Linked DNA regions of Alloalcanivorax dieselolei B5. The protein of the gene in region 2 interacts with the protein of the main gene of each other region in a pairwise test. Links are inferred from orthologs where the notes say so. Each region holds a gene or a part of one and is shown on either strand. Other genes may lie near its edges. The genes, in order: B5T_RS05815 and tusA.

Region 1 (3,175 bases), 1.9 Mb from region 2 along the record:
GCCGGTTTCAAACCCGGATGGCTCGAAAAACAACAATCTTGATTGAGCGCGGGCTGGCTTTCAGTTCGACATGTCGAACTGAGGCCTGAAGATAGGTATACATGCTGCAAACAACAAGGGCCTAGCCTTGCGGCTAAGCCCTTGTTTCGTTTGGTAGCAAGGGGCGGACTTGAACCGCCGACCCCAGCATTATGAGTGCTGTGCTCTAACCAGCTGAGCTACCTTGCCATGTTTCAAGGCCGCGAATTGTCCGTGAGCTCCGGGGCGCTGTCAAGAACGAGGAAGTCGATCCGGGCCATTTCGGGAACCAACCGTCTATTTCTTGTTCAGACCTTTTTACATGAGAACGGTTATCAATTATTCTCCGATAATACTTGACTGATTTGGTTGGTCTTTATAGTCTGACTTCCTATTCACGTACCAAGGGTGTGGGTATGCGATTAACCACCAAAGGCCGATACGCGGTGACCGCGATGTTGGATCTGGCTCTTCACGCGGATGAAGGCCCGGTCTCCCTGGCGGACATCTCCGAGCGTCAGGGAATTTCCATTTCCTATCTGGAGCAGCTGTTCGCCAAGTTGCGCCGGCGGCATCTGGTGAGCAGTGTGCGCGGTCCCGGCGGCGGCTACAGGCTGAGCCGGGACAGCGACGACATCGATGTGGCCTCGGTGATCGCCGCCGTGGACGAGTCCGTGGATGCCACCCGTTGTGGCGGCAATGGCGACTGCCAGGATGGCCACATTTGTCTGACGCACCATCTCTGGTGTGATCTGTCGGATCAGATCCAGGATTTCCTGTCGCACATCACGCTGGGCGAACTGGTATCCCGCAATGAGGTTCGGCAGGTGGCGGAGCGCCAGAAGGCCACGCAGAGCCAGCTGAACCGGGTGCCGGTCAGCACGCTTTGATCCTTCCATCATCAACACAGTAATCAACGTCCATGTCGCAAGCGGTTTATCTGGATTACGCCGCCACCACCCCGGTGGATCCCCGGGTGGTGGAGGCGATGGTGCGTTTTCTCGGGCCGGACGGAACCTTCGGGAATCCGGCGTCGCGCAGTCATCTTTACGGCTGGTTGGCGGAGGAGGCGGTGGAAAACGCCCGTCGCCAGGTGGCGGACGCACTCAACGCTGATCCCCGGGAAATCGTCTGGACCAGCGGTGCCACCGAGGCCAACAATCTGGCCATCAAGGGCGCTCTGGAGCAGCGTGGCGGCGGTCACGTGATCACCTCCGCCACCGAGCACAAGGCGGTGTTGGACCCTTGCGGCTGGCTGGAAGGGCGTGGCGTCGAGGTTACCTATCTGACGCCGGAGCCGGATGGCCGAATCACCCCGCGGGCGGTGGAAGAGGCGATGCGCGAGGACACCGTGCTGGTGTCGATCATGCATGCCAACAACGAAACCGGAGTGATCAACGACATCGACACCATCGGCGCGTTGTGCCGGGGTCGTGGTGTTCTGTTCCACACCGACGCCGCCCAGAGCATGGGTAAATTACCGCTGGATGTGCGGGAAACCGCGGTGGACATGGTCTCCCTGTGTGCCCACAAGATTTACGGCCCGAAAGGCATTGGTGCGCTCTATGTGCGGCGCCACCCGGATGTCCGGGTCACCGCCCAGATCCACGGTGGCGGCCATGAGCGCGGCATGCGGTCGGGCACTTTGCCCGCCCACCAGATTGTCGCCATGGGCGAGGCCCTGTCACTGGCCATGGCGGGCCGGAATGAAGAAAACACGCGTATCGCCGCGTTGCGGGATCGCTTGTGGGATGGCATTCGGGCGTTGCCCGGTGTGTCCCTTAATGGCGCCGGCGCGCCGCGTTTGCCCGGCCATATGAACGTGGCCTTCGAAGGGCTGGAAGGGGAGATGCTGCTGACCGCGCTGACCGGCGTGGCGGTGTCCACCGGTTCCGCCTGCACCTCGGCGTCACTGGAGCCGTCCTATGTGCTCAAGGCGATGGGGGTGTCCGATTCGCTGGCGCACGGCTCACTGCGTTTCTCGGTGGGCCGCTTCACCGATGAGACGCAAATCGACACGGTAATACAGAATGTGACGCAGGTGGTCACCCGCCTGCGTGACGCCGCCGCTCAAAGGGGATAAGCGGTTCTTTTTGTCCGACGGAAGGCTCCGTAACCGGCTTGCTGCTTGCTTCGGTCTTCGGCGTAAGCACACCAAAGGACGGAGCCAACCATGCACGGAGTGATCCTTGCCCATTTACGTCATTTCGTTACCGACCGCTATGGTCAGTCGGTATGGGATGACGTCAACCACCGAGCGGGCCTGACCGATTGCCTGCACGTGCCGATTCAACTTTACCCGGACAGCCATCTGGAGGACCTGGTGGCGGCGCTGCAGTCGGTCACCGGGCTGCACCGTGATGATTTGCTGGAGGAATTCGGCGCCTGGGTGATCCCGCCCCTGATCAATATGTACCGGGCGATGATTCCACGGGAATGGGACGCGGTGGCGTTCCTGCTCAACGTGGAAGAACGCATTCACCAGCGGGTCATTCGTCTGAAGAACCCGGAGGCGACGCCGCCGCGCATTGATGTGCGTGAGCTGGAGCCACGGGTGCTGCAGGTGGAATACCGTTCCCACCGGGATCTGAGCCTGTTGGCGCTGGGCTGTGTCCACGGTGTGGCGGCGTTCTACGGGGAGAAGGTGGAAATACTGGAATCGGAGCAGGTGGACGGCGGCGTGCGGCGCTTCGTGGTGCGCCTGGAACCGGCCGCCTGAACGTCGGAAAGCTCTCGAGGATCAGGCGGCCAGGGCCGCCGCTTCCTGCTTGATGCGGGCCACCATGGCACGCAGGCCGTTGCCACGGGTGGGGCTGAGATGGCCGAACAGGTCGATGTCCTGGAAGAAGGCATCCATGTCCACCGCCGCGATCTGTTCCGGCGAGCGGCGGTTGAGGGCGGTGAGTACGATCGCCGCCAGCCCGCGCACGATGATGGCGTCGGAATCCACCGCCAGATAGAGGCGGCCCTCGCCGTCATCGTAGTCGGTGACCAGCCATACCTGGCTCTGGCAGCCGCGCACGAAGCGGTCTTCGGTGCGCAAGGATTCCGGCAGTTCCGGCAGTTGCTTGCCGAGATCAATGATGTAGCGGTAGCGCTCTTCCCAGTCGTCCAGGAATTCCAGGTCGTCACGGACATCCTCGGCGGTGATTTTCTC
Region 2 (3,079 bases):
TCGGTCTGCTGGCCCTGGCGGCGTTGCCATGGGCGCTGAAGTTCCTTTGGGCGCCCTGGGTGGACCCGATGGCCGGTGCCCGCGCCGGCCATCGCCTGCGCTGGGTGGTGTGGGCGCAACTGCTGGTGACGGCGCTGTTGCTGGTGCTGTCGTTATTGGAGCGCCCGCTCTGGTTTGGCGAGGCGTTTCCGTTTCTGCTTTTGATCCTGTTCCTGATCAATCTGGCCAGTGCCACCCAGGACGTGGCCGCCGATGGCCTGGCGGTACGCTGGCTCAGGGGCGACCTGCGTGGCATCGGTAATGGCATCCAGGTGTCCGGCTACAAGATCGGGCTGATGCTCAGTGGTGGTTTGTTTCTGATCGCCAACGACCTGATCGGCTGGCGCGGCTCGCTGTGGTTGCTGACCGTCATGATTAGCGTGCTGTTGATTGGAATACGGCGTTTCCCCGAGCCGGCGGAGGCCGCGGCGCCGTTTCCACAGCGGCGTGGGGTGCTGTGGTGGTGGCAGCGGTCACGCGACTTCTGGTGGCGGCCGGGGCTGTTGCTCTGGGCGGTGATCCTGCTCGGTTACAAGGTCGGTGACGGTTTTGGTACCCGCATGATCAAGCCCTATCTGGTGGATCAGGGCTGGACGCTTGCCGCCATCGGACGGCTCGATCTGGTGGCCTCGCTGGTGGGGCTGCTCAGTGCCTTGCTGGCCGGCGTGCTGATGCGCCGCTGGCATTATCGGCGGGCCCTGGTGGGGCTTGGCCTGTGGCAGGGGCTGGCGTTCGTGGGTTGGTGGTGGGTGGCTCGAGGCGATAGCGGGGTGCTGGCGATATGGGCCGTTTCCCTGTTCGAGCAGGCGGCGGACGGTGCCTCCACGGTGGCCTTGTTCGTGGTGATGATGGCCTATTGCCGGCCCGGCTCGGAAGGGGGGGATTACACGCTGCAGGCGTCATTACAACTGATGGCGGTGGGGGTGTTCACGCTGGCCAGCGGGTTCAGCGCCGGCTATTTCGGCTACGCCGGCCACTTCCTGCTGGCGGCGCTGCTGGCCTGCGCGGTGGCGTTGCTGGCGTTGGCCTGGCGGCCGCCGCTTGGGCCCGGCGTGACGGGGCGTTATACTGGCGCGCCCAATCACTCCTGAATCTCCGCGGAAATACCATGTCCGACGCCATTGATGCCCAGCACCACCTCGACGCCACCGGTCTGTTATGCCCGGAGCCGGTGATGTTGCTGCACAGCAAGGTGCGCGACATGGCGCCGGGCGAAGTACTGGAAGTCCGCGCCACCGATCCCTCCACCGAACGGGATATCCCCAAGTTCTGCCAGTTCCTGGGCCACACGCTGTTGGCCCGGCAGCAGGACGGCGAGCTGTTTCTGTACTGGATCGAGAAGAAGCGCTGAGAGCGCTCATACGCAACACGCTAATCGCGGCTAAGTGAAGTGCCGCTGGTTTCCCTCGGAAGGAACTACGAAGTCGCTGTAGGAGCTTGCCTTGCAAGCGAATATCCTGCCGCAATCCCTTCGCTTGCAAGGCAAGCTCCTACAGCGGCCTTGTAGCAGGCTCTGATTATCCAGACTGGCAAGAGAAGATCCATTCTGAGTATGTGGATATCCGCTTTTTCAAACGCCATTCCTCTCCGAATCTTTCCTTCATTTCAATGAATTTTTTGTTGTTCTTTGTTGAAACTGAGACCTTTGTTGCGCCGAATAACCTCATAAAAAATAGTGCTTTGCGCGATTCGTCGGTTCCAGTTCCGATTTCATGACATTGCACTTGTTTTCTCTTTCTTGCCCTGGCTAGATGCTGTCATCGATTGTTCAGACGAATCGGTTAGAACGATAACCGTGACACCGGGAAGACGGTGACGCTCGGGATACAAGCAGCTTATTGCGCCAAACATAACGTCAAATAAGTAACGCCAGATAAGGGACCATGGTTCCGGTTTGATACCGGACGGGAATCGTCGTGCCGCGGCGCGGCCAAGTGCACTATCAAGGATGGAGAAGGAACATGGCGGGTGATACCGGCAATACGTTGAAAACACGCTACGTACCCATCGAGCGGATCTCCTTTATCGACATGAAGGAGATGTACGGGCTTTACGAAAAGTACTACCAGAACGTGTCCCTGGAGGTCTTCGTCAAGGATATGTCGGAGAAGAGCGGCGTCTTCATGGTGCGCCGGACCCTGGATCAGCAAGTGGTGGGCTTTTCGACACTGAAAACCGTGCCGATGAACGTCAGGGGACGGGCGGCCACCGGCGTCTTCAGTGGTGACACTATCCTCGAGAAACAATATTGGGGGGATCGCTCCCTGCAAACCGCTTTCCTGCGGTGGATGGTGCGGGAAAAAATGAAGCGCCCGACGAGAATGCTGGTGTGGCTGCTGATCTCCAAGGGCTACAAGACCTACTTACTGCTGGCCAATAACTTCAATCGGTACTATCCCCATCCCGATGGCCACCATCAGGATCTGGCGGATTACGTCGACCACTACTGCGAGCGGCTCTATTTCGGCAGCTATTGCTCCGAGCGCAAGCTGCTGGATTTCGGCGAAAACTATTCCGCGCTCAAGGGCGCGGTGGCGCCGATTTCCCAGGAAATGCGCGACGGCAACGTCAAGATCCGCTTCTTCGAAGAGCGTAACCCGACCTGGGAGCGGGGTACCGAGCTGCCCTGTGTCGGTGTCTTTGATCGTGGCACGGCGCAGGCCTATCTCGCCAAGCTGTGGCGCAAACGGCCGCGCCGCCTGCGTCTGGCCCTCCGTCCGGCGGCTTACGAATAAGGAGAGGGTTATGCTCAGCCAACGGCTATTGCATCTGGGGGTGCTGCCCGCCGGACGGCGTTTCCGCGCCGGCCTTTCCCATCTGGAGCACACCCAGCGGTTTCTTCATCGCCAGTTGATGCGGCAGGTGGCGGCGTCACCGGCGGGGCGGGAGCAGGGGATCGGTGAGGACTGGTCCTGGGAGCGCTTCGCCGAACGGTTACCGGTTACCGGCTACGAAGACTGGCGCGCCCGGGTGGAGCAGGGCCGGCGGGAGGGCGTCAATCCGCTGATCGCCTCGCCCACCGCCCGTTACCAGCCCACCA

Evidence for each region.
Region 1: the proteins of tusA (region 2) and B5T_RS05815 interact in binary tests that used the Escherichia coli proteins (3 or more experiments, as listed by UniProt). The link is inferred for Alloalcanivorax dieselolei B5 from one-to-one orthologs.

What each region holds. Positions count from the first base shown.
Region 1 is NC_018691.1:1,269,735-1,272,909, forward strand. What follows is about bases 165-3,020. They hold B5T_RS05815 (IscS subfamily cysteine desulfurase), read left to right. Parts: upstream 165-940; coding sequence 941-2,101; downstream 2,102-3,020. Other genes in these bases: iscR (Fe-S cluster assembly transcriptional regulator IscR), read left to right, coding at 435-908; B5T_RS05820 (heme NO-binding domain-containing protein), read left to right, coding at 2,192-2,737; B5T_RS05825 (SufE family protein), read right to left, coding at 2,759-3,020. In the rest of the region: B5T_RS22485 (hypothetical protein), read left to right, coding at 1-46; more of B5T_RS05825, read right to left, coding at 3,021-3,175. UniProt on the Escherichia coli protein: Master enzyme that delivers sulfur to a number of partners involved in Fe-S cluster assembly, tRNA modification or cofactor biosynthesis. Catalyzes the removal of elemental sulfur from cysteine to produce alanine.
Region 2 is NC_018691.1:3,128,583-3,131,661, reverse strand. The notes cover bases 9-2,768. They hold tusA (sulfurtransferase TusA), read left to right. Parts: upstream 9-1,147; coding sequence 1,148-1,390; downstream 1,391-2,768. Other genes in these bases: B5T_RS13950 (hypothetical protein), read left to right, coding at 2,001-2,768; B5T_RS13960 (MFS transporter), read left to right, coding at 9-1,130. Outside these bases: more of B5T_RS13960, read left to right, coding at 1-8; more of B5T_RS13950, read left to right, coding at 2,769-2,774; B5T_RS13945 (GH3 family domain-containing protein), read left to right, coding at 2,785-3,079. UniProt on the Escherichia coli protein: Sulfur carrier protein involved in sulfur trafficking in the cell. Part of a sulfur-relay system required for 2-thiolation during synthesis of 2-thiouridine of the modified wobble base 5-methylaminomethyl-2-thiouridine (mnm(5)s(2)U) in tRNA.